DNA from 3 places in the Hathewaya histolytica genome. Region 2 is predicted to be linked to each of the others. Evidence: riboswitches for the same ligand, from Rfam matches in the RefSeq annotation. Region 2 holds a riboswitch; each other region holds the start of a gene.
What was found. A riboswitch is a leader RNA that binds a small molecule or an ion and turns the genes downstream of it on or off. The one in region 2 is predicted to bind cobalamin.

Region 1: linked by a shared signal. The riboswitch ahead of FGL08_RS08210 (energy-coupling factor ABC transporter permease) and the one ahead of FGL08_RS08665 (ABC transporter substrate-binding protein) in region 2 are both predicted to bind cobalamin.
Region 3: linked by a shared signal. The riboswitch ahead of cbiQ (cobalt ECF transporter T component CbiQ) and the one ahead of FGL08_RS08665 (ABC transporter substrate-binding protein) in region 2 are both predicted to bind cobalamin.

The regions. Positions count from the first base shown of each region.
Region 1 is NZ_LR590481.1:1,661,482-1,671,796, forward strand. Features, by position in the region: gene mreC (rod shape-determining protein MreC) at 1-404, opposite strand, end outside; gene FGL08_RS08165 (rod shape-determining protein) at 407-1,429, opposite strand; gene radC (RadC family protein) at 1,448-2,131, opposite strand; gene FGL08_RS08175 (Maf-like protein) at 2,149-2,730, opposite strand; gene FGL08_RS08180 (SPOR domain-containing protein) at 3,017-3,859, opposite strand; gene FGL08_RS08185 (GNAT family N-acetyltransferase) at 3,961-4,479, opposite strand; gene FGL08_RS08190 (hypothetical protein) at 4,637-5,227, opposite strand; gene FGL08_RS08195 (superoxide dismutase) at 5,287-5,898, opposite strand; gene FGL08_RS08200 (YitT family protein) at 6,046-6,918, opposite strand; gene FGL08_RS08205 (energy-coupling factor ABC transporter substrate-binding protein) at 7,074-7,388, opposite strand; gene FGL08_RS08210 (energy-coupling factor ABC transporter permease) at 7,375-8,106, opposite strand; cobalamin riboswitch at 8,291-8,470, opposite strand; gene FGL08_RS08215 (HTH domain-containing protein) at 8,511-8,687, opposite strand; gene yfcE (phosphodiesterase) at 8,709-9,251, opposite strand; gene mscL (large conductance mechanosensitive channel protein MscL) at 9,524-9,925, shown strand; gene colG (collagenase ColG) at 9,971-10,315, opposite strand, start outside.
Region 2 is NZ_LR590481.1:1,773,123-1,783,437, forward strand. Features, by position in the region: gene FGL08_RS08640 (DMT family transporter) at 1-607, opposite strand, end outside; gene FGL08_RS08645 (opine metallophore biosynthesis dehydrogenase) at 594-1,913, opposite strand; gene FGL08_RS08650 (nicotianamine synthase family protein) at 1,910-2,689, opposite strand; gene FGL08_RS08655 (ABC transporter ATP-binding protein) at 2,755-3,513, opposite strand; gene FGL08_RS08660 (FecCD family ABC transporter permease) at 3,513-4,574, opposite strand; gene FGL08_RS08665 (ABC transporter substrate-binding protein) at 4,578-5,714, opposite strand; cobalamin riboswitch at 6,135-6,322, opposite strand; gene FGL08_RS08670 (GNAT family N-acetyltransferase) at 6,399-6,923, opposite strand; gene FGL08_RS08675 (pseudouridine synthase) at 7,060-7,845, opposite strand; gene FGL08_RS08680 (helix-turn-helix domain-containing protein) at 8,051-8,443, opposite strand; gene FGL08_RS08685 (CPBP family intramembrane glutamic endopeptidase) at 8,448-9,359, opposite strand; partial or broken gene FGL08_RS08690 (helix-turn-helix transcriptional regulator) at 9,932-10,315, opposite strand, start outside.
Region 3 is NZ_LR590481.1:602,560-612,874, reverse strand. Features, by position in the region: gene hemL (glutamate-1-semialdehyde 2,1-aminomutase) at 119-1,423, opposite strand; gene hemB (porphobilinogen synthase) at 1,439-2,410, opposite strand; gene cobA (uroporphyrinogen-III C-methyltransferase) at 2,436-3,932, opposite strand; gene hemC (hydroxymethylbilane synthase) at 3,934-4,836, opposite strand; gene FGL08_RS02775 (precorrin-2 dehydrogenase/sirohydrochlorin ferrochelatase family protein) at 4,857-5,459, opposite strand; gene hemA (glutamyl-tRNA reductase) at 5,481-6,722, opposite strand; gene FGL08_RS02765 (energy-coupling factor ABC transporter ATP-binding protein) at 6,697-7,521, opposite strand; gene cbiQ (cobalt ECF transporter T component CbiQ) at 7,543-8,223, opposite strand; cobalamin riboswitch at 8,378-8,559, opposite strand; tRNA gene FGL08_RS02755 (tRNA-Gly) at 8,789-8,864, opposite strand; rRNA gene rrf (5S ribosomal RNA) at 8,872-8,988, opposite strand; rRNA gene FGL08_RS02745 (23S ribosomal RNA) at 9,115-10,315, opposite strand, start outside.

The DNA of each region.
Region 1 (10,315 bases), 110 kb from region 2:
ATTATATACCCTTCTAAATAACTATTTCCAACTACCCCCGTTATATCGCATCCGATATAATCATAGTCATTTTTCTCTTTATAATTTAACATTTTTCTTAATCTTTCATTCTGACTTTTTAAATTATCATATTCAATAAGTTTAGCCTTTAATTTATTATTTTCTTCCAATAGCATTTCATTTTCTTTTTTTACACTTCCAAAATTAAAAACAAAATTAACTGTGCCTTTTATCTTTGAATTTATTTTATATAAACCTCTTTGGATCGGATTTAAAATAACGCCCACACCATTACCAACCATATTTATATTATCCCTTTTACCTGTATATGCTATAAGAACTAAAAACCCCACACACAATATAAGTATTATTATAATTAGCCTATTCTTTTTAAGAAACTTCATTTTTATCTTCTTTTCTTATCTAGTATACCTATATTATCTAAGGCTTTCCCGGCACCTATGACAACACAGTCTAACGGTGATTCTGCTATACTTACAGGCATAAGTGTCTCATAGTGTATTAATTTATCCAATCCCTTTAATAATGCACCACCACCTGTTAAGGTTATTCCCTTGTCCATAATATCTGATGCTAATTCTGGCGGCGTCTTTTCTAGCGTAACTTTTATTGCTTCTAATATGGATTCTATTGGTTCTCTTAAGGCTTCTTTTACATTTTCCTCTGTAATCTCTATATCCTTAGGAAGACCCGTAACTAAATCTCTTCCTTTTACAACCATACTTTTTATCTCTTCCTCAGAATCAGCTTCTTTAAATACTGTCCCTAAATTAATTTTAATCTGTTCTGCAGTTCTCTCACCTATAGCTAAACTGTAATTTTTCTTTATGTAAGCTATTATTGAATTATCAAGTTCATCCCCTGCAATTCTTAAGGATTGACTTGTAACAATTCCACCTAAAGACAGTATAGCAACTTCCGTAGTTCCTCCACCAATATCTACAACCATACTTCCTGTTGGTTCATTAACTGGCAGTCCAGCTCCTATAGCCGCTGCTCTAGGTTCTTCCAGTAAGTGAACTTCCCTAGCTCCTGCATTTTTAGTAGCACTTTCAATAGCCCTCTTTTCAACTGCCGTAACACCTGAAGGATAAGAAACTACTATTCTTGGACTTGCAAATGCTGATTTTGTACACAGCTTTTTTATAAAATAGCTAAGCATTTTTTCTGTAACGTCAAAGTCTGCAATTACACCATCTTTCATAGGACGTATAGCAACAATGTTTCCTGGTGTTCTACCTATCATTTCCTTTGCTTCATTCCCTACAGCTAAAACCTTATTAGTATCTAAATTTATTGCAACCACGGAAGGTTCTCTTAAAACTATTCCCTTACCCTTAACATATATTAAAGTATTAGCAGTACCTAAATCTATTCCCATATCTCTTGAAATCCCAAATAATCCCATTAACTTTCTCCTTTCGTTTTACAATATTCCTTTTTCTTTTAAACTTATATAAGTTCCATTTCCAATAATTATATGATCAAGTAAATCTACGCCTAAAATCCGTCCACTATCTTGTATCCTATTTGTAACATTAAGATCTTCTCTACTAGGTGTAGGATCTCCAGAAGGATGGTTATGAAAGATTACAATAGAAGTTGAATTTTTAATAATCGCCTCCTTGTATATCTCCCTTGGGTGAACAATGGATGAATTAACAGAACCAAGAAATACGTTTTTTTCATATATAACTTTATTTTTAGTATTAAGCATAATTACTTTTAATATTTCTTGTTTTAAGTACCTCATCTCCTCCATTACATATTCTGCAGCATCTCTAGGAGAACATATCTTATAATTCTCACCAGACCTATAACTTCTAAAACGTTTAGATAGTTCTGCTATAGCTATAAGCTGCGATGCTTTTGCACTACCTATTCCCTTAAGATCAGTAAAATCTTCTTTTGTGGATGTTAAAAGACCATTTAGTCCGCCTCTTTCTTTTATTATCCTAGCACTTAAAGACAGCACATTTTCATCCTTGCTTCCAGTTCTTAAAATTATAGCTATAAGCTCACTATTCGTTAGTGCCTCAGGCCCATATCTTAGGAGCCTCTCTCTAGGTCTTTCATTTTGAGGTAATTCTTTTAAGGTTATATTTTTCAAAGTTTATCACCTTTCTATTATACAATTACCCCCATACCCTTTAATGTTAAATATAATTTATTTAGTGGTAATCCAACCACATTAAAATAGCACCCTTCAACTTTCTCTATAAACTTGGATGCACCAGTTTGAATCCCATAAGCACCCGCTTTATCAAAAGGTTCTCCTGAATTAATGTACTCATTTATTTCATTTTTAGATAAATTCATAAAAGTTACTCTTGTGCACTGGAAATCTTCTTTTATTATATTCGACTCACAATTATATATAGTAAATCCGGAGTAAACCTCATGTGTTCTCCCACTCAAACTTTCAAGCATGTGAAAGGCTTCCTCCGCCCCCCTTGGCTTCCCCAAGATCCTACCTTCATGATAAACCACTGTATCACACGAAATAATTACCTTTCCCTGTGGATTGTTTAAATTATCATAAACTTTTAAAGCCTTTCCTTTAGATACTTTTTTAACGTATTCTCCAGGGTTACCTTCAAAGCTTATGGTCTCTTCATCAAAATCACTTTTCACTACAATAAAATTATCTACTAATTCTTTAAATAAGTCCTGCCTTCTTTGTGAAGCAGAGGCAAGTATAATTTCCACAGTATCACTCCTAATTAAATTATTGCCAAAAATATTACATTTAATATATATTTGTATTAAACTTTTTTATCTTAGTTGTCTTTTTAAGACAGAAATAGAGTTATTTGTCAAAAAACTCTTTTCTTTTTACATCTTATATAGTTTATCATTTAATAAATTTATAAACAAGTATGTATATATTCATTTTATAAAATTTTTAAATTTGTAAAGCTTTTGTAATTCTTTATTAAAGAAATTTTAAAGAAAACTAAAGGATAGCCAAAGCCATCCTCTTATGTGTAACATATTATTTTATATCTTTAAAAAGTTTAAATAAAAATTCATAATTACTTTTTAAATTATCTTTTTTTAACTCTTTTGGAAGCTCATTTATATGCTTTTTCAAACTCACTAAATTAGTATAATTCTTTTCTTTCTTATTTCCTTCTTTTAAGTCGGCTGTCCACTTTTTTATATTATCCGTTTTTATTTCTTTTATGTTTCTTTCATTTAGTTTATTTAATACTTTTAATAATGCATCTGACAATTTTCCTATTTGCTCTGTATTAGTATTATCCTTAGATATTGTAATCTTGAACTTGGCACCTTCAATATTACCTTTTTTAAGTTCTTCTATAACCTTATTTGATTCCTCTTGAAAAAAAACTCCATTTATGACCTTATATAAATCTCCCTCTTTCAATATAAAGGGAGCTCCAACTTCTTTAACAGAACTTAGAACGTGTTTTGCATTTTCCTCACTTTTAAAAACTCCACACTGAACACTATAAAATGTCATATACGACCCTTCGTTACTATTAATACTCTCATGCTCATTTCCGTTTTTTACCTTAGTGCTATTTTTCGAACTTACTTCCTGCTCTTTTGATTTATTTTTATCTTTATCTATATTACTTTTAATATCTTTGTCAGTTTTATTCTGCTCTTTTTTCAAATTAAACTCTTTTTTTAAATTATCTAGACTTATAGACGGAAGCTTATCTCCAATCCCAGATTTATTAAATATAAAACTTTTAAATATTGTTGCTAATAAAAAAGCAATTATTACGCTTATTATTAATAAAATAATTATGTTATTAGAATTTTTAGGTTTCTTATTTCCCTTTATGTTATATCTAGTATATTTCATTTTTATCCCTCCATTGTAAAAGTTATTTCTATTAAATTCTATGAGAGATAATTTTTTTTATTACTAAATTATACAATTTCACATATATATAAGTTTTTACTTTATACCATGAAACTTTTTCCTAGAATAATCATATCTTTTTTTTGTTCGTTTATATTGTAAAATTCTTTTGATACCCTTAAAACTTGAAATCCATTCCCCTTCCAAAAATCCAAATATTCTTTTTCATCCTTTGCAACACCAGTGTATATAGTATTTACATCATGATAATTCCTTAAAAATTTTATGATGTTTTTTAGTATACTATTGGCAAGTCCATTCTTTATATATATTTCTTTTATAAAAAGACAATTAATCCATGCCATATTACAACTTTTAAACTCTATTCTACCTTTTAAAAATCCTAGGAATTCATCTTCTTTATTTAAAAATTTAAGAAATATTTCTCCTTCAGTTAAATAGTATTCTAAAAATCTTTCATATAAATCTTCTTTTTTTAAAACATTAGTATTTTGCATAAAACAATTATTATTAATTATCTCATCATTAATTGTTTTAATGTCGTCTTTCACTACATTTCTAACCTTTATACCTTCCGCTTCAAAATCCATATACAACATAGCCCTTACCACCTCTAAGTAATAAAATTCTACGCATTTTAATATTTTCCTTTTAATTTATTAAATTATAAAAACATAAAAAAATAGCACTTATACAAAGGTATTCTATGTAATAACAGAAACCTATTTATACAAGCACTATTTCTCTAAATACTTTTTAAGAATACATCAAAGTTAATCTAATAATACTTTTAACAATTGCTTCAGCTTCACGTCGTGGTATACCACACCTAACTAACCTTCTTATTATTGCTGGATTACTTCTCGCAATTCTCATAAATATTCTATCGACTCGATTATCTCTCTCCATATCTTCTTTTTCTTCTGATATCATGTTTTCTTCATTCCTATAATATTCCTCATTAACTAAATATCTTTCTTCTATAAATAGAGGCACACCAAAATTAGGTTTTATTGAATCTTCTGTTCTAAAAAATTCATCTTCGAATTCCTCATATTTTTCCTCATCTACTTTAATATATTCTTCATTAAAAATTCTCTCTTCTTCTTCACTCCACATATCATACTCTTGTTGAAACTCTTCCTCATCAAACTCTTCCGAGTCTTCATCTCTATATAGGTCTTGTTCAAAATAACTTTCCATAAAATCCTCTACATATGTTTCATCTGAACTTCTAGCCAATTCTTCTTCCCCAACTTTAAACTCCATATCCATCTCAATAGGAACCATGGCATAATCTTCATTACTTAACTCGAGGCTATCGTATTTATCTAAATCTATTTTCATTCATAACCCTCCTGAAATAAATTACACTATTAATCTATGTTTAAGAATTTAAAATGATACTATTTTATCATACTCATGTGACTCAAAATTTTTTCTCCCATAAATAATCTTTTATTTACAATGTCCCAGTTTAAAGTTTTCATAAAGGTATCTATATAAGCTTTTCTATTTATTCCGAAATCAATCATATAGGCATGTTCATACACATCTAACACAATCAAAGGTATGGAACATAAAACCACGCCCTCATCATGGCCATCTAACCCTAGCACATGAAGTTTAGAATCCTTTGGTTCAAGAGTTAATATACACCATCCACGTACGGAAAGTGCAGTCTTTTTAAAAATTTCTTCAAATCTTTCAAAACTTCCAAAATCCCTCTTTATTTTACTTAAAAGTTGAATAGAAATCCCCCTTCCGCTATCACATATATTTTGAAAATATAATTCATGTAACTTTACACCATCTAAAGCAAAACTTTGCCCTTTCATTAGTGAGCGCATCTTGCTATATATCTGATTTCCTTCACCAAAGTTTTTTTCCGTATCAAGTATACCCCATATCTCATTGGTCTTATTTACATATCCCCCATATAATTCATAATGTTGATCTAATTGGTTTAAAGATATTCCTTTTACAGTCTTAAAGTTAAACTTTTCTTTCTGTAGCACCAAATTTTTTCCCCCTAAAATTAATTTCTATATATAATATGTAACTTTAATATAATTGTCCCAGAAATAAAAATAGCACTAATAATATAGCGCTATTTAGAATTCGTATAAAATACTATTTAATTTCTCATATTAAACTACAATATATTAAAATGCAGCTTTTTTAAACCCTTTCCCCTCTACCTCTGATACATCCATAATAGTAATTACTGCTTTAGAGTCTACTGTGTTTATAAGAAGTTTGAATCTAGCCAATTGTTTTGAACTCATTACAGAATATATCATTTTTTTAGTTTCCCCTGTATAAGCACCTTCTCCATGAAGAAAAGTTACGCCTCTACCTAGTTTTTCTAAGATGATTTTTTTAACCCCTTCTGGGTCCCTTGTCACAACAAATATAAGTTTTTTCTTATCCAATCCTTCTATAACTTTATCTAAAACCATAGATTTTAAGTACATAGATATTATGGTGTATACAGCAATCTCAAATGTACCTAAGAATCCACCCACTGATACTATTAAAATATTTATAATAAATGTTATAGTTGAAATTTTAACCCCATAACGTTTTTTTACAATAACAGATATTATATCTGTACCACCTTCAGATGCTCTACTTCTAAATATTATTCCCATGCCTAATCCACAAAATGCTCCACCGCAAATAGTAGATACTAATATATCGTTAACTTTAAATACTGATGTAATATCCTTAGTTATAACCAAGAAAATTGACATAGAAATCATACCAATTAAACTATATACACCGAATTCCTTATCAAGCTCTTTAATTCCAATTATAAATAGTGGTATATTTATGAGAAATACAAAATATCCTGAAGGAATCTTAGTTATATATTGAATAATTAGCGCTATACCAGCTACACCACCTGCAATTAGCTTATGAGGAGTTATAAACATATTAACCGATATTGAATAAATAAGTGTACCTAATAAAACTGTAAAAAATCTTATTGACCTATCTTTCTTAATAGCCTTTTTGTCTATCAACGTTTCCACAAAAAAACCTCCTAATTTATTAAATAAAGTTATTAACTAGAATAACTTATTATTTAATATGAATTATACATTATATATTTTAATTTTCAAAGAAGCATCCTACTATATAAAAGCCCATGAGAAACTCATGGGCTAATCTAGAATTATGTTACTCTTTATTTTTCACATTTCAAACCTTTTTTGGCTGTATCAATAACTTTCTTTTTCCCTCTTAAATATCCAAAAAAGTAGCAAATTACTCCTGCACCAAGGGAAGCTTGTACAGCAAAAATAAGGCTCTCAACTTCACCACTAGGTGGTTCCCAAATGTTTTCAAACCAAGGTTTATAATTAGGATTAATTTCCGTTATAGCTTCCTCTGCTTTATCATCTGCTCCTAAAAATTCAGCCTTAGAATTAATTATTAATGGAGAGATAACAAGAATAACCACTAAAATAAGAAGTATAATATTCTTTTTAGATTTCCCCATGAATTATCCCCTCTTTTCTATAATCAATTAATAGATTAAATACTATTGTAGATAATATACCTTCCGCAATAGCTAGTGGTATTTGAGTTACAGCGAAAATACCCAAAAATTTTATGCATGATGCCATAAATCCGCCTACTGCATCTGGATGAGCTATAGCAAGTTGAATTGCTGTAACTATATAAGTTACTAGGTCTCCTAATGTAACAGCAATAAACACTGCTACAGAAGCTTTAACACCCATTTTTTTAGACATTTTATATACAAAATAAGATACCATTGGTCCAGCTACGGCCATAGAAAAAGTATTCGCACCTAAGGTTGTAAGTCCCCCATGTGCAAGTAAAATTGCTTGAAACAGTAAAACTATAACGCCTAAAACTGTCATTACTGTAGGTCCAAAAATAACTGCTCCTAATCCAGTACCAGTAGCATGTGATGAGCTACCTGTAACTGAAGGGATTTTTAATGCAGATAACATAAAAACAAATGCACCTGCTAATGCAATTAACATCTTTTTATTAGGCTCATCCTTAAAAATATCCTTTATCCTAATAATTCCTAAAATAAAGAATGGGATTGAAGCTACGAACCATATAACTACCCACTTCATAGGCAAATAGCCTTCAGCTATATGCATAGCCTTAGCATACAAAGGAGTTGTCATAAAGGTTAATAATAAGAAAGTAAAAACACCCCACTTTTTAAATTGTTTCATTAATATTCCTCCCTATATAATAATTAATATATATGTAAATCTTAAATAAACCCCATATAGATAAAAAACCCTAACCTTTCAGAAGGTTAGGGTTCAATCTTACAGTACTATAATATAAAACTTATAATTATCCATAAAAGCTTTATACTAGGATATAAATTAAGATTACACTTCCCTCCGAAGTTTACTTATATTTGTTTAGGCAGGTCTCCTGACTTAAGAATCCTTTTACTCCTCTACCTTCCCATATAAAAATACAGTGGCATTTTTGAGTTTCATCATCTTTTACAGTAGCGGGGGCTGTAGTGGAATTCAACCACTTTCCCTATTAATCTACAAATAGAACCTAAACATTACATTTTATTATTTTTTAATATATTTTAATATTATCATGTGAGATAATATTATGCAATAGTATAATAACACCTCTTAGGAGAAGTTATCTTTTCTTCGGCTTTTAATTTTTTTATAGCTTTATCCACTTCTTTTTTGTCAATACCAGTCTTTTCTGCTATCTCTCCAGCCTTTAGCGGTTCCCCTGCCTCTTTTAAACTATTTAAAACCATTTCTATTGTATTCATTCTTATTCCTCCTTTAGTCTATTATATATTTAAAGTTAATATAACCTTTCCATTTAAATTTTTAATTGAGAATCCATCCTCATTTAAAATACCATAAGAATTTTCACTTCCACCTTTAGGTATAGATATAGAACCAGGATTTATAAAAGTTACCCCGTCTATATGTTCTATACTTGGAATATGAGTATGACCACTTATCATAATATCTCCTATATTAAAATGAGGCATATTATCTTTATTAAAAATATGTCCGTGAGTTAAAAATATTTTCTTGTTATTAAAAAAAATTATACTATAATCACTAAGCATTGGATAGTCTATAAGCATTTGATCTACTTCACTATCACAATTTCCCCTTACGGCTATTATTTTATTTTTATACCTATTTAGGATTTTTGCAACATCCTTTGGATTATATTCTTTTGGTAAATCATTTCTAGGTCCATGATATAATACATCTCCTAAAATCCCTATATAATCTGCTTTTTCCTCTTCAAATCTTTCTAATGCTTTATTTAAAAAATATAAAGAACCATGAATATCAGATATAAACATAATCTTCATTTAAAACACCTCTTAACAAAACTAAGTAATTTTTTTTAAATAGATATATCAAACAACGATACTATCTCTTATATTATATCATATTTTTTGAAATTTAAAGAACACAAAGAACAATCAACCTGATAATATTAAATACCAATATTATTTATATCATATAAATGTAAAACTTTTAATAATTTCATATTGATATTTAGTATAATTAATGTTAAATTTAAATATAAGATTATACTTGTTATTTAATAATTAATATTAAATACTTTAGGAGGATTTTTATGTGGAAAGATTTTAAGGAATTTGCCATGAAAGGTAATGTAGTCGATCTTGCTGTAGGTGTTATCATAGGTGGTGCCTTCGGAAAGATTGTAACATCTTTAGTAAATGATGTTATAATGCCTATTCTAGGACTTATCTTAGGTGGAATTAATTTTACTAGCGCAAAACTTACACTTCATGGATTAAATTCAGAAAAACCTTTGACTCTTAATTATGGTCAATTTATACAAAATATATTGGACTTCTTAATAATTTCTTTTTCAATATTCCTATTTATAAGACTAATAAACAGATTTAAAAGAAAAGAAGAAGCAGTTGAAGAAGCTAAGATTCCTGAAATTTCAAGAGAAGAAGAGTTACTTGGTGAAATCAGAGATCTTTTAAAAGAAAAAAATAAATAAAAAGAGTGTGCCATGTATTAGGCACACTCTTTTTTATAAGATAAATTATTTATTTACCCTTAACTCATAGTTTCCTGATCCTGAGTATTTATAAACAAGTAGATAATATTTTCCTGGTCTTAATTTAACTTTATTAGATACCTTATTACCATCAACTTGTCCGTAAGTTATTCTGTCATTAATATTTGACTCTGGATGTAGTGTCCATGTTACACCAAATTCATCCTTTTTATCTAGTTCTATATTAACTTCGCCTTCTTCCTTAACCTCAAAAGAATAATAATCTCTTGAATCATCACCTAAAAGTGAACCTTGCATAGTGGTATTGAAATTTGGTATAACTGTAGCTTTATCAGAAGAATCATTATTTTCTTTTTCCTTCAATTTCTC
Region 2 (10,315 bases):
CTGTTGGTATTACAAAGTTATTTCTCATCAATACTCCAGCAACTATAGTAGATGCAGCTAAGAAATAAAACACTATTTCGTAATGATGATGTTTCTTAGACTTTGCTAATTTTCTTATGGTAATTGAAGCACTTGCCGATAAAACTGCACTTAACAATCCAAAGATGGCATAGAAAGAATAAGTAGAGTATCTAAATGGGTTTATGATAAGTGCGGCACCAAATAAAATAATAATGATAAACATCCAAGCATTTTTCGGTAATTTCTCCTTTAGAAAAATTGATGAAAATAGCATTACAAAAAGTCCAGATAAGTGAGCAAGTATTGCTGCATCTCCAAGCTTCATTGTAGAAATAGCAAAGAAGTAAGTTACCATATAAAGTCCTCCAAGCATACCTCTAAGCAATAATAATGGTTTTTGTTCTTTAGAAAACTTTATATTAGAAGTTTTCATTAAAATCAATATTAGCACCGTTCCAATTATACCCCTAAAAAACGCTATTTCATTAGATGGTATCCTGGCACTTACAGATTTCACCAAAACATTCATTATACTAAACGTGAGAGAAGATAGTATAGCTAATAAAACACCTTTATTTATTTTCATTAAATCGCTCCTCAACTATAATTTTTGCACTGTTTAAGATATTATCTTTAAATATGTTATCATTCATATTTTCTTTACCTTTATCATTAATAAATCTATTTAAATACATATCAAATACATCTATTAACTCTTTTGTATTTCTCATCTCTACATTTAACATTGATCCAATGCTATATAAAAGCTTAATCTTTCTATAGTCCTCAAAGGGCATCCTAGGTATATTCCATTTTCCAAAGTTATCTTTATAGACTTTAGGGTAAGAGACTTTTGAGAACTCAAAATATCTCCCCTCCTCATCAGGAATAGAAAAAGGATCTATTAATATTGAAGAATATCTAACATAAAGTAAATATTCTTGTTTTATTTGACTATACTTAGTAAAATTATCTATATCCTCTCTTGATATAGATTTCTCAAGCACAGGATAATTATCATCATTTAAAAATTTAAGAAGATTTATAGGTTTAATTTTCAAATGACTATATACATTAGATATTTCCTTCCATAGATAACACATAACTTCAATAGTTTTCATTGTTATTGGGCCTTCTGGATAAAGCTTGTACACATATTTATTGGTTTTATCATAGTCAAATATTTGATTTAAACTAATATCATTAATTAAAAAAGCTGGGTGGACGAAAACAGTTATGTTCTTACTTTCTACTTCTAGTGCTTCATCTAATACTTCATAAGTAACCCCAACTTCTTTAAAAAAACTTTCAAGAACTTCTATCTTATTGCTACCTTTTAGAGTTGAACCCATATATATTTTTTTCTTCAAAGCTTTTGTTGTTATTTCTAATAAAGATTCTGTAGATGTATACTTTGTAGCTCCAAAATAGTTTGATAAACTAATTATTTCAATATCTCTTCCATATATTTTTAAATAGTTAGAAATTAATATACTTGATCCAAACTCTGGTGATACTAAAATAATGGTTTTTAATCTTTCTAATTTTTTAAGGTTTAAACTTTTTAATACTTCTATATAACAATCACAAGGAACACACAATATCATGGTTTCCCAAATGTCTTTTATATCGGAATAGTCTACATATAAATTTTTTAGTTTATAACTTCCTTCCATCATAGATAATTCTTTTTTAGCTACATTTCCTTTTAATATGAAATTATTCTTTTTTAATTCTTCTACAAAGCATAAAGATTTGTTACTATCTCTAACAGCTACTCCAATTTCATCTGAAAATCCCTTGGATAAATTAATTATCATATTAATTGCAACTGGGCCAGAACCTATTATCAGTGTATTTTTTAAATTATTATTCATATTTTTATTCATCATAAAATTTTCTCCAAAACTACACTTTCATAAATATATTTATTATCTTTTATTATTGTTTTTTGACAGTTACTTATTTTCTTTATATCCAAGGGATAGTTAAATATGCTCTTTAATTTATTTCCATATCTTAAAATAATCTTTGTATCATCATCGATATTTTCTAATAAGTACTTTGCAATATCTAGTTTTGATTCAACTAAAGAAGCTATTATAATATGGCTAAAGCTCTTTAAATCAAAATTACGTATATCTTTTGATGAAAACGATATATTTTTAATACCATATTTATTAGATAACTTTTCTGATAAATCAAGTGCTTCATTATCAATATCTAAACAAACTACTTCAGAGTTAACTTCATTATTTATAGTAAATGCTGTTATTGGCATAGCACCAGAACCTATAAATAAAATTTTTGACTTCTTATTTATATCAAATTCTAATATTTCATTTTCTACTGCAAGTCTTAGGTCATCAGAATACTTAAATGAATCTAGGTTATCACTTAATATACTACGTGCCTGACATTTTTCAACACACCCTAATGCTGCTGCAGTAGCATATCTCAAATCTCTTATTAAAGTATCTTGATCTTTTTCTGATATATATTTATTCCATTTTAAGTTATTAGAACTATCTAATATAAATTCACATACATAATCAAGCTTATCTTTTAAAACTGTACAACATTCATTATGTTCATTACATAAGTTCATAATTTCATTAATATCTATGTTTATTAATTTTAAATCTAATAAAAATTTATGTTTTTCCATATCTCCCCTAACCTCTCAACCTTTTGTTCTTAGTATTTAATCGTTAATAAAATAATGTTTTATTACTAACTGCATTTAACTGGCGTTACGCTAAGATACCCCTTCTTAGTACAACAAACTTCTACTTCTACTTTATATACCTCTTTCAATAAAAATGGGTCCAATACTTCTTCTGCAAGTCCTTCTTTTGCTACATATCCTCCGTTAAGTAATATGATTTTATCACTATATCTTGTAGATAAAGCTAAATCATGAATTACCACAATAGTAATAGCATTATTTTCTTTAGTATATTCTCTTGCTAAATCTAGGACTTGCAATTGATGTCTTATATCTAATGCACTAGTTGGTTCATCTAATAGTAGTATTTTGGGTTTTGAAACTAAGGCCTGAGCCATAATAACAAGTTGCTTTTGTCCACCACTTAGACTTGAAAACTTATTACGACTTAAATGACTCAAATTTATTTTTTTCAATATCCTATTTGTTTCTTCTAATTTTTCCTTAGGAATTTTCCATCTTAAATCCTTCATATGTCCAAGCAATACCATTTCAAATACAGTTAAGTTAGAGTTACTACTACTCATTTGAGGAACATACGCAATTTTATCCATAGGAAGTTTTTCTTTTGGATTTTCATTCATATGTATAGTTCCTTCATAATTAATCATTTTTGATATAGCCTTTATAAATGTAGTCTTTCCTGTACCATTTGGCCCTATAATAGAAGTTACCTCGCCTTCGTGAAATGTAGCTGTTATATCTTTTAAAACTTCCTTATTTTTAAACTTAACTGAAACTTTGTCAGCCTTCATAAAACTCATTATTCTGCTCCTTTCGATAGTAATAAGAATAATAAGAATGGTACCCCAACAATGGATGTAACAATTCCTATTGGTATCATTGCACCTGGTTTTATCATTTTAGATATTATAGAAGCAACAACCATAATAAGAGCACCAAATATAGCAGAAATAGGCGATAAATATCTTTGATCTTCTCCAATTGACATCCTTGCAAAGTGTGGAGAGATTAGCCCTATAAATCCAATTGGACCTATAAAAGAAACCGCTCCAGTTGTTAGTAATGTTGCAATTAAAAATATCTTTAATTTTAGTTTGTCCACATTTATTCCAAGACTTCTTGCCCTTTCTTCTCCAGCAGATAATGCTGTTATTTGCCATATTACTGTTGTTGTTAATAAGAGACAAATGATAAAAATACTCATTGTAACAAAAACACCAATCCAACTGGATTTTAATAAACTTCCAAACATCCAAAATACAATTTGTTGAGATACTTCTGGTGCAGACATATATTGAACTAGAGATTGTAGTGCTTGAAATAAAAAGTGAATAACAATCCCTGTTAATATCATTGTTATAGATTTCATGCCTTTATTTTTACCTATGAAATAAATACATAAGCTAGATATAAATGAAAATAGAAATGCCATCAGTGGTATAGAAAGCCAACCTATATTTCCAATAGTAAAACCTGTTAAAATAGCAAGTGAAGCTCCAAAGCCTGCTGATGAAGATATGCCAAGTGTGTATGGACTTGCTAAAGGGTTGTTTAATATTGTTTGCATATGCGATCCTGCAAGTCCTAATGATGCTCCAACAAATACACAGGTAAAAGTCATTGGAAGTCTTATAGACCACATTACAGCTGAATTTACACTTGTATTCCCTGGTCCTTGTAACAATGTACTTATTACATCAGATAGTGGCATACCAGATGGTCCAACAACCAAATCTATAATACAAACCATGGCTAATACTACAGTTACTATAACAAATAAAAGAAGTCTTCTTCGGTTAATACTTTTGTATATATCTTCTCCCTTATTTAAATCCTCCAGCACTTCTTTTGGGGTTTGCATTACCTATTCCCCCTTTATCATAAAAGTACCCTCTGGTTTTACAGGTAAATACTTTTTATAGAACTCATTTAAGTTTGCTAGTGGATCTACATCTTTAAACTTTTCTGGGTGAATAGCTTTAGCAATGTATTGAAGATATACGTAATCATAAAGTGTTCTAAGTCCACTGTGATCAACACCATATACTTCTTTATTTTTAACTGCATTTAAGTTATCCCAACCTGGCCTTTTTAAATACATATTCATAGTTTCTAAGGATCTTTCTTTTTTTACATCAAAGCCCATTTCAAATCTTTTTTTACCCTCATCTTTAGAATTAGTTTGTCCAGAAAAAATTATAACCTCTGGGTTTGTAGAAATAACATATTCAGGATTTAATGGCCCGTACTCTTTAATTTTTTCTTTTGCTATGTTGTTACATCTTGCAGTTTTAAGTATGTTTCCCCACAGAGAACTTCCATAAGAGTTTCCATAAGTCTCTGGCCCTTGACTTGCAAGTTCAAAATAAACTGATTTAAATTTACTTTCTGGTATTTCTTTTACTCTATCTTCAACATCTTTTATTTGCTTTTTATAGTTTTCTATAAGTTCCTTTGCCCTTTCTTCTTTTCCTAAAAGCTTACCGAGTATTTCTGTGCTCTTTATATGTTTATCTAAAGTAAATGAATTGTAATCAACTACCGCTACAGGAATCCCAAGATTTTTAATTGTCTTAATACCATCTCCTAGCTTTTTAGCTTGATAAGGTGCAAGGATAACCAAATCTGGTTTTGCTTCGATTAACTTTTCCATACTAAAACTATCTAAATAAATGGATCCTGTGTCTATGCAATTTTCTAGATTTGGAGCTACTTTTGCATATTTTGACCACATTGCATTCATTAAGTCTTTTGTTTCTCCTTTTGACATTGCAACAATTCTATCTAATTTAAAATCTCCAGATATAGCAAAATAATTTTCTATGTAAAAACCTAAAAATATCTTTTCAGCTGGTTTCTTTAAAACAATTTTATCTCCATTAATATCTTCTACCTCAATACTCTTACTTGCTTCCGACTTTTTCTTATCATTGCCTTGTGAGCACCCCCCTAGGCTTACAATCACTAATATAGCTAATATAATGCTAAGTATTTTCTTCATAGTATACCTCCCAAATATCGTTCTTATAACAGATAATTTTTAATCCTATGACTTTTTAATTTAAATCTCTTCCCTACCCCCTTTTGCATTTTATGAATATTCCAAAATGCTTATTATTAAATGCAAATGCATATTATTTGCATTTAATAATATCATACGGCTTATTTTTTATCAAGAATATAATTTAAAAAATATACCATTTAATTATGCTTATCTCATATTTTGAAAATATATTACATATAAGATATTTTAATAATTTATTTTGTAAATTATTTAAGCTAATAACATAGATTATATTATTTACCATGCCAAAAAAATATTTTTCCCCATAAATAATAGCCCTTTAACAATTGTCAAAGGGCTATTTATTCAAAAAAATATTTTTCAAACATATATATACCCCCTATCGCTCGTAGAGTTATAAGTATATTAAAATAGGCAGGTCTCCTGGCTTAAGCATCAACATTCCTACAGCCTTCCCAGTTTCCCAGTGGCATAATTGTAGGAACTCATCTATTACAGTGGCGGGACCGCGTGGGATTCAAACCCACTTCCCTTTTAATTAATAGATATTAATATCTATTAAACCTAATTTTAACATATTCAATTTTATAAAATCATTTTAACATACTACAATCAAATTAAGCAAATAATTTTGAAAATTCCATCACAAAAGATTAATTATTATAATTCTAATACCATATGTATGTCATAGGGTTCTAATTCATACAATTCTTTATTTACTTCACTGGCTACTTTTGCACCCATATAAAAATAAAAACCTACTGTATTTTTAAAGGGTGTAGCCGATATGTACAGGCTTTTAGCACCTAACTCTTTTGCTCTTTTAGATAACAAATTAACTAAATTCTTTCCTATACCCTTTTTACGATAATTATTACTTATATATAACATATCAAGTTTAAGTTGGTCATTATTTCTGCCAATAAATTTGCTTTCTAAGGCTGCTAAACCTACAATTTTATTGTTATCAAATGCTCCATATATTATTCCATTCCTATCATATATATCTTCTAATCTAATAATATATTCATTAAGTTCTTTCAAATTCCAACTTTCAATATTATAAAATTCATTTACTATTTCAAGCTTATTATTCCTAAAATAATAAACCTCATTTACTACTTCTTTTCTATCAACTTGTCCCAATAATGAAAGTTCTGACCTTTTAAGTAATTTATACTCCAAAATGCTCAATCCCCCTTTTATTATCTACCACGTATTTTTAACAATACTCTAGCCCCATAAACTATAATTAATTGTTTAAACGTTCTATAAAGAAATACACCAAATTACCAAAAGTAGAATTTAACACAAAAATTTTTCATAAATTTCCTAGTAACTTTTGAACCTCTAATTCTGTCAATGACCTATACTGACCTTTTTCTAAGGATTCATCTAACATTAATCCCCCAATGGAAATCCTTTTTAAATATACAACATAACACCCTACTGCCTTTAACATACGTTTCACTTGATGCTTACGTCCCTCTGAAATAGTAAGATATCCAGAAACCACAGGCTGATTATATTGACCTGAATCTATATTATATAAATTCTCAATAGGCATTTTATAGTTGAGTTCTTTATACATTCCACTTTTATCAATTTTTATTTTTGCAGGTTTCGTTAGTATTTCACCTTTCGAAATGTAAACTCCTTGCTCCAATTCCTTCCTATCTTCCTCATCTAAGGAACCCAAAGCCCAAAAGAAATAGGTTTTTTCAACATGCTTTTCAGGATACATTAATTTATGTTCAAATTCACCATCATTAGTCAGTAGCAATAATCCTTCCGTATCTTTATCTAATCTTCCAACATGGAATACTCCATTCATGTTAGCATCATGAAAAAAATCAAATACGGTTTTATTAACTTTATCCTTCCTTGCAGTGATATAACCTGCAGGTTTGTTAAACATGTAATATACTTTTCCAGTATAATCAACAACTTTACCACTATACTCAATAACATCAGAATCTTCCTTAATTTCTATTGCAGGTTCTGTTATTACTTCTCCATTTACCTTAACTCTGCCTTCTTTAATATAGGTTCGAATGCTCTTTCTCCCTTCAGTGGATGATTCTGATAAAAATTTATCTAATCTCATATTTTATCTTTAGTTAGAGAGAGTCTTATAAGTAGAAACCCTTACTAAATCTTCCCCCTTTCATTTTATGCATTTTATATATTTTTAAGTTTATCATCTAATTTTATTCAATTCAATTTATAATTTTTAATTAAATTCTCTTCAGTAATTTCACAACATGTCCTATGAAACATTTTATAATAATATTTAAAAACTATATAAATATTTATACCGGAAAGCCATTAAGCACAAAGTACACAATCATTGAAATTAAATCAATAACAAGAATTATTACTATAGTTATTAGTACCATTTTCAATATTTTCTTTATAGAGATCTTAACTTTTTCTTGATCAATACTATCAATTATTGTTTTAAACCTATTCATTGCTAATAATCCTGTTTTTGTACTTTCTTTTGCTTTTACATCCATTACCAACTCATCTAGGGATATTTCAAAAAAGTGTCCTAAGGCTATTAATTTTTCTAATTCTGGTGTAGTTTCACCAAGTTCCCATTTGGAAATGGTCTGTCTTGAAACATTTAACTTTCCGCCTAATTCTTCTTGAGATAAACCCTTTTGTTTTCTCAAAGAATATAATTTATTATTAAACGTCATCTTTTCATCTCTCAACCTTTCTGCCTAATACTATAACAAACAAAATCAATACCATTGTGCAAATTAATCCAGCCTCAATTCCGTATTGACCTCCACTTAATAATTTCATATTCTCATTAACATTAAATTTAAATACAGATGATATACTGTTTGCACCACTTAAATTAATTCCAATTATAATAGCTAATGTAAAATTCCAAACACTATGAACAGCACACGATACCCATATATTATTATACTTTATCATCAACAAAGATACTAATGTCGAAAATAATAACAAATTAACTATTCCTATAATTCCAATCATTATATTAAACTGAAAAAGCGTAGAAAAATGTGGAAATGCAAATATAACTGAACTAATTAATATTGCTCTATTAGTAGAAACTTTATATAGAAGCGAATTCATCAAAAATCCTCTACACATAATTTCTTCCATGGCACCTTGAATAATAAAACATCCTAGATAACCCAAAATTAAAATCATATTTATATCATCATTTTTTCCGTAATATACAATACTCCCACTAGATACACATAAAATAAATATACTACCGAGCAGTATTGCTGCTATTCCTATTCCTAAAAAATATGACTTTACAACTTTCTTTTTTACTATCCCCATTCTCGCTAGGCTCATCTTTTCTACAAATCTACAATATAGTAATGTTATTGCTAAGTGAACCGAAAAACCATAACATTTAATTAACATCATAAAATCGTCGCTCGGCATCTCTCCATGTAAAAAGTCATAACCTGTTATATTTAACCCTAATATTACTATACACTCTGCAATAATACTAGATGATATATATACTAAAATAAAACCAAGTAATTTTTTAATTACATATGCTCCTTTAGAAATATCATCTACATCCTTCTTTAATGGATTAATCATCATTATCATTTTTTTCATAAACTCTGTCCCCCAATTAATTATTTATATTAAAATAAATATACTTTTTATATAACAAAGTTTACATTTTCTCTTTAATAATGACTACCAATTACTCTTAGCAATATGTCACCCAAACTTAACATTCTTGAATTCTTAGGCGTTAACAGTTATAGTACCCTAGTGTTTTAAGAGCCTATTTTAAACATTTAATGGCAATTCAAAATCTCGATTATAAAATAAAGACATACTAAAGCTTTATTTCTAAATCTATTGTATACCTTCAAATTAACAAACTTATCCTGAAATTTCCTATCCAACTTTAATAAAAAATTATGAATTTCTCAATATACAATATAATTAATTAAATTTCAATTTCAAGTTTTAATCATATTTTTCTCTAAAAAATAAGATAGGCTTTAAACCTATCCTTTAATTTGCATTTCTTAATTTCCTATACATATAATAAAATTTTATAATATCATTATTTCTATCCCCTCTCTTTTAATATATTAATCTGAACAAATTGGAACTTGTTATTTCCTGTTTGTTTTTCTCGTTAGAAACAATAGTGTCTAAGCAGTCCATTTTATTTACTTCATCACTGGTCTGATATACTTAAAAAAACGTTCCGGATTAAAATAAAAGTAAATTATTCTACTGGGGGAAGTATCAAAGCAGTAACCAGTGCCTGCAAAATCAAAAGTTACCATTGCCTTTTCAATCTTTTCCTCCACACTACGATTTTCCTGCTCATAATCGAATGGCCCATGTTCAAAAACAATATACTCAGCTTCAGGAACATCAATCATAAGCATTTGTGGTGGTACTTCGCCTTTATAATCAAAAGGAAGACGTACACCATAACACTCTGTACGTGGAATACCCCAATCGCAGAGTCTGCCGTCCGGGTCATTAATGTACGCCATAATCTGACCGCTGCCACTGTTAGATTAGCTCCCACCATCATCATCCAA
Region 3 (10,315 bases), 1.2 Mb from region 2:
TATTTTTCTCATCATAAATATCTAAAATCATTCTTTACATGCTAAAATCTTTAATACTTAACATGACTAATTTTTAAAATACTGCTATTCTCCATGATACATTTAAAATTTTTTAATATTATTTATCAAAGGCTACTTTTAAAGAGTTTTTAAAAGCTTCTAATGCCTTATTTATATCTTCCTCTGTATGAGCATTTGATAAGAATAATCCTTCAAATTGAGCTGGTGGGAATAACACACCGTTCTTTAACATTTCCCTAAAGAATATAGCATATTTATCTGTGTCACATTTAGTTACATCGCTATAGTTTTTAAATTCACCCTTAGCAAAGAATGTACATAACATAGCTTTAAACCTGACTACTGTAACGTCTACACCTAGTTCATCTATGATTTTATTCATTCCTTCTTGGAATTTAATAGCTAAATTCTCTAGATTTTTATATATTTCTGGTCTTTCCTTTAATATATTTAGGTTTTTATATCCCATAAACATAGCTAAAGGGTTTCCGGAAAGTGTACCTGCTTGGTATACAGGACCTACTGGAGATACCATTTCCATTATCTCTTTCTTTCCACCATAAGCTCCAACTGGTAATCCGGCACCTATTATTTTACCAAAGCAAGTCATATCAGGCTCTATACCATAGGCTTCTTGTGCGCCACCAAATGCTACTCTAAATCCTGTTATAACCTCATCAAATATTAATACAGTACCATACTTTTTAGTTATATCCCTTAATCCTTGTAAGAATTCTTTAGTGGCTGGTACTACACCCATATTTCCACCTACAGGTTCAACTATAATAGCTGCTATATCTTCCCCGTATTCCCTAAATATCTTCTCTACAGATCCCATATCATTGTATGTACATACTAGTGTATCTTTTACTGTATCTGCTGGAACACCTGGACTTGTAGGAACTCCAAAAGTTATGGTTCCTGAACCTGATTTTACAAGTAATGCATCAGAATGTCCATGATAACAACCTTCAAATTTTACTATCTTATTTCTATTTGTATATCCTCTCGCTACTCTTAATGCACTCATAGTAGCTTCAGTTCCTGAATTAACCATTCTAACCATATCTATAGATGGATATGCTTCTACTATGAATTTTGCCATTTTAACTTCTATTTCTGTAGGAACTCCATAACTTGTTCCTCTGCTAACTACTTCTTCAAAGCCTTGTATTAACTCTTCGTTACTATGTCCTAGTATTAATGGTCCCCAAGAACATATAAAGTCAATATATTCATTTCCATCTACATCGTAAATTCTATCACCTTTAGCTCTATCTACAAAAATTGGATTTAGTCCAACAGATTTAAATGCTCTAACCGGACTATTTACTCCACCTGGAATATATTTTTTTGCTTCTTCAAATATTTCTTCAGATCTTTTAGTTTCTAATCCTTCCATTGTCCTTACCCCCTATTATCTTAATTTTTTAGCTATTTCCTTTGCAAAATACGTTATTATAATGTCTGCACCAGCTCTTTTTATAGATAAAAGTGATTCCATTATAGCCGATTCATTTAATAAGCCCTGCTCTACTGCTAGTTTTAACATAGAATATTCTCCACTTACATTGTAAGCAGCAATAGGCATATTAAATGTATTTTTAACTTCTCTTATTACGTCAAGGTATGATAGTGCTGGTTTTACCATTACTATATCTGCACCCTCTTCTATATCAAGTTCTACTTCCCTTACACCTTCCATAATATTTGCTGGATCCATTTGATATGATTTTCTATCACCAAAAGAAGGGGCTGAATCTGCTGCATCCCTAAATGGCCCGTAGAACGCTGAAGCATATTTCGCACTATATGCCATAATAGGAAGATTAACGAATCCCGCATCGTCTAAAGATTTTCTTATATAAGCTATTCTTCCATCCATCATATCTGAAGGTGCTACCATATCTGCTCCTGCCTCTGCATGACTCACAGCTATTTTGCCTAAATATTTTAAAGTTTCATCGTTATTTACATAACCTTCCTCTGTAATGATTCCACAATGTCCATGAGATGTATATTCACACATGCATATATCTGTTATAACATACATTTCAGGATATTTTGCCTTTATTTCCTTTACTGCCTTTTGGACAATACCACAAGAACAGTATGCATCGCTACCATAGGCGTCTTTTTCCTTTGGAATTCCAAATAAGATAACGTATTTTATTCCTAATTCTAATAACTCTTTTATCTCTTCATTTACTCTGTCTACTGAAAAACGGTAAACCCCTTTCATAGAGGATATTTCTTCCTTTATATTTTCCCCTTCTTCAATAAATAGTGGATATATTAAATCTTCCACATGAAGCTTTGTCTCACGTACCATGCTTCTTATATTTTCATTTACTCTAAGTCTTCTAGTTCTCTTTATAGCCAATTCTATCCCTCCAACAAAAAATATTACAAACCTACTCTTCTATTATAGCCTCTACTACACCATCTATTGTATACTCTTTTGCCTCTTTATGTACTGTTAGGCCAAAATTTTCTATAGTTTTTGAAGTTATTGGTCCTATTGATACTAATTTGGCTTTATCTTTTATTAAATTTAAGTTCTCTTTTCCTAATATATCTATAAAGTTTTTAACTGTAGAAGAACTAGTAAATGTTACATATAAATCATTCTCTTTTTCCAGTACATTTAAAATATCTTCCCTATGAATATCCTCTTTTAAAGTTTCATAAATTTTAATTTCATCCACAGAACATATTTCTTTTAATTCATCAACTAAAAGATTTCTAGCTTCCTTAGCTCTTGGTATTAATACTTTATCCTCACTTGTAAGATTTTCTTTTAATAATTCTAAAAGACTTTCTGCTACAAATTTTTCTGGTACTAAATCTGCAATTATTCCTTTTTCTTTAACAGCCTTTGCAGTAGCATTTCCTATACATGCTATTTTAAAATTTGAAAGACTTCTTATATCTTTATTTCCTTTAAATAATCTTTCAAAGAATATATTTACTGCATTTTCACTAGTAAGAACTAGAGTTGTGTAATCTTTAATATTTTCTATAGCCTTGTCAAGACCACTATTTTCTATTTCTTTTATTTTGATTGCAGGTACTTCTAAAGCGTTTCCGCCTAAATCATTTATTTTATCTAAAAGCTTACTACTTTGAGTTCTTGCTCTGGTTACTATAACATTTTTACCGAAAAGGGGTTTTTCTTCATAGAAGTTTAGCTTATCTCTAAGTCCAACAACTCCACCTACAACAATTAGACTTGGTGGCTGAATATTAGCTTCCATAGCTATTTCATATATATCTTCTAATGTTCCTGAAACCACTCTTTGATAAGGCCTTGCTGCCCAATTTACAATAGCCACAGATGTTTTAGAGTCTTTCCCTTCCTTTATAAGGTTATTACATATCTTTTGAAGGTTTGCAACACCCATTAAGAATACTAAAGTACCATCTAACTGGGCTAATGCACTCCAGTTAAGTTCATTTTCTTCTTCTTTTAAATGTCCAGTTATAACGTGGAATGATGATGCAAAATCTCTATGAGTTATTGGAATACCAGCATAGCATAGTCCACCTATAGCTGAAGTTATACCAGGTACTACTTCAAACTTTACACCTTTTTCAAGTAAAAATTCGCCTTCTTCTCCACCTCTACCAAATACATAAGGGTCTCCCCCTTTAAGTCTTGTTACAACTTTACCTTTTAAAGCTTCTTCTGCTATTATTTCATTTATTTCATCTTGAGTTTTAGTATGATACTTAGATTTTTTACCAACATAAATAAACTCACAATCTTCTTTTGCCCATTTTAAAATTTTTTCATTAGCAAGTCTATCGTATACAATAACATCTGCATTTTTTACACAGTCTAAACCTTTTAGTGTAAGTAACTTATAATCTCCCGGTCCAGCTCCAACTAAAAAAACTTTACCTTTCATCTTATGCCATCTCCTTTAGAACAATTTTAGCAAGTTCATATCCTAACTCTTTTGCACTCTCTATACTTCCAATTAGAGATTTCTTAACTATTTTGTTTCCATCTTCATCACCAAATAAACCTGTAAGTTTTAATTCCTCACCGTGGATTTCTCCTATGGCACCAACTGGAATATGACAGCTTCCATTTATACCGTGCAAGAAAGCTCTCTCTGCTGAAACTGCAATTTCTGTTTCTTTATGTGATAAACATTCTAATATGTTTTCTATATCATCTCTATCTTTTCTAATTTCTATAGCAAGAGCTCCTTGCGCAGGTGCTGGTAGCATTATTTCTATAGAAATAGGAACTACTTTGTACTTTAATTCTTTTTCTATATCTAGCCTATTTATACCCGCTGCAGCTAAGATAACGCCATGAAGATTTTCAGTTTCTATTTTTTTAATTCTAGTATCTACATTTCCTCTAATAGGTACTACATCTAAGTCTTCTCTATATTTTAAAAGTTGATACTTTCTTCTTTTACTTCCAGAACCTATTTTAGCATTCTTAGGTAATTCCTCTAAGGAATTAAATCCTTCTCTTAATACAATCACATCTCTAAAATCTTCTCTTTTAGGAATGTAAGAAAACTTTAAGCCTTCTGGCAATATAGATGGCATGTCCTTCATGCTGTGAATGGCCATATGTATGTCACCATTTAATAATGCTTCCTCTATTTCTTTGACAAATAACCCCTTGTCCCCTATTTTATCTAAAGATACATTTTGTATTCTATCACCCTTAGTTTTTATAATTTTAAGTTGAAAATCTATTTCAGGATGATCCTCTTTTAATTTACTAATAACCCAGTTTGTTTGCGTTAACGCAAGTTTACTCCCTCTTGAACCAACTATAATTTTCATATAAACTCCACCTCTGATATTTAAAGTTTTAAGAATTTTATATATTCCTCTAGCTCTTCTTTTGTCATTTGAACCATAGAATTTAAAATATCTTTCTTCTTCTTCTCATCTACATATTTTTCTAAAACTAATGCTCTTCCTTCTCCTAATAACTTTACATATTCATCAAAAGTATCATCATACTTTTCTTCTAATTCTTTTCTAATTTTAGCACAAAGTGAAGGACTATTGCCTAAAGTAGATATTGCTATTTCTAAATCTCCTCGTTTTATAGTAGATGGTACTATAAAATCTGAAAGTTCCATACTATCTACAATATTACACATTATATTATTCCCCTTACAAAACATAGCAATCTCTTGATTTACCTTATCTATATTTGTAGCTCCTATTACTAAAAAAGCATTTTTGACAAGTTCTTTGTTATAATTTTCACTTATGATACTAAGATTTTTGCCTACAGAAGTTTTAAGTGTGTAAAATTCTTCTATAAATTCTGGACTTATAACTATAACTTTAGCTCCATACTCTAAAAACTTTCTTGCCTTCCTTATAGCTACCTTTCCTCCACCTATAATATATACATTTTTATCTTTCATTTCTATCATTAATGGATAATACAAGAAAAAACCTCCTAGTTTTATCTAAAAATTAAACAAATCATTTATAACTTCTATATATTCACTTGTTTTTTCTTCTTTATTAGGTTCCTTCAAATTATTGATTGGCTCTCGTATTAATCTTTTTAAAGAAGACCTTATCATTTTCTCAATAATCTTTTTCTCCTTGCAATCTAAGTCCAATTTTCTATTAATATAATCTAGAGTATCAGTTTCAATTTCTTTACATCTATCATTCAATGATTTTATAATAGGATCGAATTTTATTCCCTTCATCCACTGATAAAATTCTTCTATACTTTTTTCTATGATTACTTTTCCCTTATTACAAAGCTCTTCTCTCTTTTTTTTATTCTCGTCAGAAAGTTTCTTAAGATCATCTATATCATATATATTAACTAAATCCATACTATCAACATCTTCTTCAACATCTCTTGGAAGAGCTAAATCAATTATATATAGATTCTTATACAATTTTGGCATGGACTCTTTCTTTATTATTGTATGAGTTGCTGAAGTAGCTGTAAATATAATGTCAACTTCATTTATAATTCTATATCTATCCGCAAAATCTAAGGTTTCAATATGTAAGCCTTTACAATTATCGCATATCTCTTTTACCTTTGCCATGGTCCTATTAGTTATATAAATTGTTCCTACTTCTTCCTCTTCAAAATACTTTAGAGCTAAAAGACTGATTTTTCCTGCTCCTATTAAAAGTATTTTTTTATCTTTTAAACTTCCTAGATTCTCTTTTAAATTTTTAATAGCAATATAACTTGTAGATACTGGTATATCTGATATTCCCAAGTTACTTTTTATTTCTTTTGATGCTGTTATCGCTTCTCTAAATAGTTTGTTTAATATCTTTTTACTACTTCCTATTTCTATGGCAGTTTGTAATGCATCTTTAACCTGTCCTAATATCTGATCTTCACCAATAACTATAGAATCAAGTCCTGCAGTCACATTATAAATATGCCTTACTGATTCCTCATCTCTTTTTACAAAAAGATAATTCTTTATAGTATTTTCTTTGAAATAGTCACAATAGAATTTTTCAACATCTTTAATACTATTATTTATATCATGTGATACAATATAAATCTCACTTCTATTACAAGTAGATAATATTATAACCTCTTCAATCCCCATATCAAGGATATAATTAATTGCATCAATTTTTTTTGCATCAGAAAAAGCTACCTTTTCTCTTATCTCAATAGGGGCATTATTATGGTTAACACCTATTACTGCTATCCTCATAATTCTTCCTCCAATACTCATAAAGTTCATTTTCTTCTTGGAATAAGGGAAGATTCATATACTTATGTACTTTTAAAAGCCATGGTTCATCTAAATTGGCTGTTTTTAAAAGTTCATCTCTTTTAAATACATCTAAAACTTTTCCCTCACCTATAACTGTTCCTTTATTTAGTACATACACATAATCGCAAACTTCATAAATTAAATCCATATTATGACTTGTTATAACTATTCTCTTTCCTTTTTGTGAAAGTGAGAAAATAAGTTCTTTAACAGACTTTGTCATCTCAGGATCTAAACCAGCTGTAGGTTCATCAAATAAAATAACCTTACAATCCATAGCAAGAATTCCGGCCATAGCAACTCTCTTTTTTTGTCCATAACTTAGAAAATGAACAGGCTTGTCTTTGAACTCTATAGCTCCAGCCTCTTTTAATGCAGTATCCACCCTTTCTTTTATAATATCTTCTTTCATACCTAAATTTCTAAGCGCAAAAGCTACATCATCATAAACAGAGGAATAAAATATCTGTTTATCAGGATCTTGGAAAACTAATCCTACATCTTTTCTAAAATTATATAAAAAAGATTTGCTATATTTTAATTTTTCTTCATTAAAATAGACGTTTCCTGAAGTAGGTTTTAATATTCCTACCATATTCAAAAACAAAGTTGACTTCCCTGCTCCGTTAGCGCCTATGATACCTATTATACTACCATTTTCAAGATCTATGGATACATTTTTTAGTGCAATTGTATCATCTTCGTAAGTATAGCATAAATTTTCTAGTTTAAGCATAATATCACCTACATATTTAAATTATATATAAAACTCTCCGTTATATAACTTAGTTTCTAAAGATATATTTAATTCCTCATATCTCTTTATTACTCTTATAAATAATATTCTAATTAGTAAAGCAGTGGATTTATACGATACCTTTATATTTCTATATCCAAATTTTAAATTTTGAGCTACATATAATTCCTTTAGCTCCTCTAAAAAAATAAATATAAATCTATACATTAGAACAGTAATCTCTATGAATACCTTCGGTAATCTCAAAATTTTAAATACGGTTATTAATTGATCCATAGGTATGGTTAAAGCTAGCAAATAAGTAACTTCCACACTGCATATCGCCTTGAAAAATAACAGTATACCTTGACTAATTCCTATATAAGTTATACCTATGTAATAATTTTTTAATTTTATATAAGTGAAAAATAAATCTTTATTTGTGCCTATAGAAAAGATAACTGTAATAATACTAATTATTATAAATGTTAATGGAATTGCTAAAAGTTTAAGGTAATTTTTAAAAGGAATTCTTACAGTGTATAGAGTAAAAAAACATAAAAATATTAATTGTAGTAAAAATACATATATTCTTTTATTCATCAAAGTGAATATTAACATAATAGTACAAAATATAAATTTTATCATGGGATTAACATCTTTTAATCTGTTTGTATATGCATACCTATCTATTAAAAGCAACTATATACGTCCCCCTTCTTGAAAAATTAGAATAAAAAATCTCCTAACCTTAAATTGGTTGGAGATACGCTTTCATAATCGTGAGCAAAAGGAATAAAAGTACATTTAAAGAAATATCTATCACTCATAATAAGTACTACACTTCCCTCCGAAGGTTACTTATAACATCTAGGTAGGTCTCCTGACTTAAGAATCAACTTACTCCTCGGTCTTCCCGTAATTTTAAAAAATACAGTGACATTTTGAGTTTCATCCTCTATTACAGTAGCGGGGGCTGTAGTGGTATTACACCACTTTCCCTATTAATCTATATAGAACCTAAACTTATAAATTATTTAATTATATTATTACTATCTATTATACTACCACATAGAATCTATTTCTGCAATAAAAACAAATTTCTAAAAAAATTAGATACTTGAAAAATATTTTAAAACCTATATGTAAAAAACATATTAAAGTTAATATACCTAACATATACACTTTATAAAATAATTAAGAAAGTTAAAGTCTATATGTTAAACTAAACTTTAAAAATAAAAAAAGAACACTTAAAAGTGTTCTTTGGAGCGGGAAACGGGGCTCAAACCCGCGACCTCCACCTTGGCAAGGTGGCGCTCTATCAACTGAGCTATTCCCGCATATATTACCCGGCAGTGTCTTACTCTCCCACAGGGCTTCCCCTGCAGTACCATCAGCGCTGTAAAGCTTAACTTGCCTGTTCGGTATGGGAAGGAGTGTTACCTTTACGCCATTACCACCGGATGCTGATTTACAGAAATCTTCGATTTCGTTTTAGATCAGTACTCATCAGCTTAGCTGAGGAGTTACCTTTAAAAGAATTGTTCTTTATAAGAACTGTTCTCTCAAAATTGCACAATGAAAACTATATTGGTCAAGTCCTCGACTTATTAGTATGAGTCAGCTACACATGTTACCATGCTTACACCTCTCACCTATCAACCTTGTGTTCTTCAAGGAGTCTTACTGACTTTCGTCATGGGAAATCTAATCTTGAGGTGGGCTTCACACTTAGATGCTTTCAGTGTTTATCCCTTCCCGACATAGCTACCCAGCTGTGCCACTGGCGTGACAACTGGTGCACCAGAGGTCAGTCCATCCCGGTCCTCTCGTACTAAGGACAGCTCCTCTCAAATTTCCTGCGCCCGCAGCGGATAGGGACCGAACTGTCTCACGACGTTCTGAACCCAGCTCGCGTGCCGCTTTAATGGGCGAACAGCCCAACCCTTGGAACCGACTTCAGCTCCAGGATGCGACGAGCCGACATCGAGGTGCCAAACCTCCCCGTCGATGTGGACTCTTGGGGGAGATCAGCCTGTTATCCCCGAGGTAGCTTTTATCCGTTAAGCGATGGCCCTCCCACGAGGTACCACCGGATCACTAAGCCCGACTTTCGTCCCTGCTCCACTTGTATGTGTCGCAGTCAGGCTCCCTTCTGCCTTTGCACTCTACGCGCGATTTCCGACCGCGCTGAGGGAACCTTTGGGCGCCTCCGTTACACTTTCGGAGGCGACCGCCCCAGTCAAACTGCCCACCTAACAATGTCCGACGACCAGATTCATGGCCTTTCGTTAGAATTCCAGTACTGTCAGGGTGGTATCCCAAGGATGACTCCATACCCCCTGACGAAGGTATTTCCAAGTCTCCCACCTATCCTGTACAGACAATACCGAAATTCAATGCTAAGCTACAGTAAAGCTCTACGGGGTCTTTCCGTCCAACTGCGGGTAGCAAGCATCTTCACTTGCACTACAATTTCACCGGATTTGTTGTTGAGACAGTGCCCAGATCATTACGCCATTCGTGCGGGTCGGAACTTACCCGACAAGGAATTTCGCTACCTTAGGACCGTTATAGTTACGGCCGCCGTTTACTGGGGCTTAAGTTCACTGCTTCGCTTACGCTTACAGATCCCCTTAACCTTCCAGCACCGGGCAGGCGTCAGCCCCTATACATCAGCTTACGCTTTAGCAGAGACCTGTGTTTTTGTTAAACAGTTGCCTGGGCCTATTCACTGCGGCCTAGCTTTCGCTAGGCACCCCTTCTCCCGAAGTTACGGGGTCAATTTGCC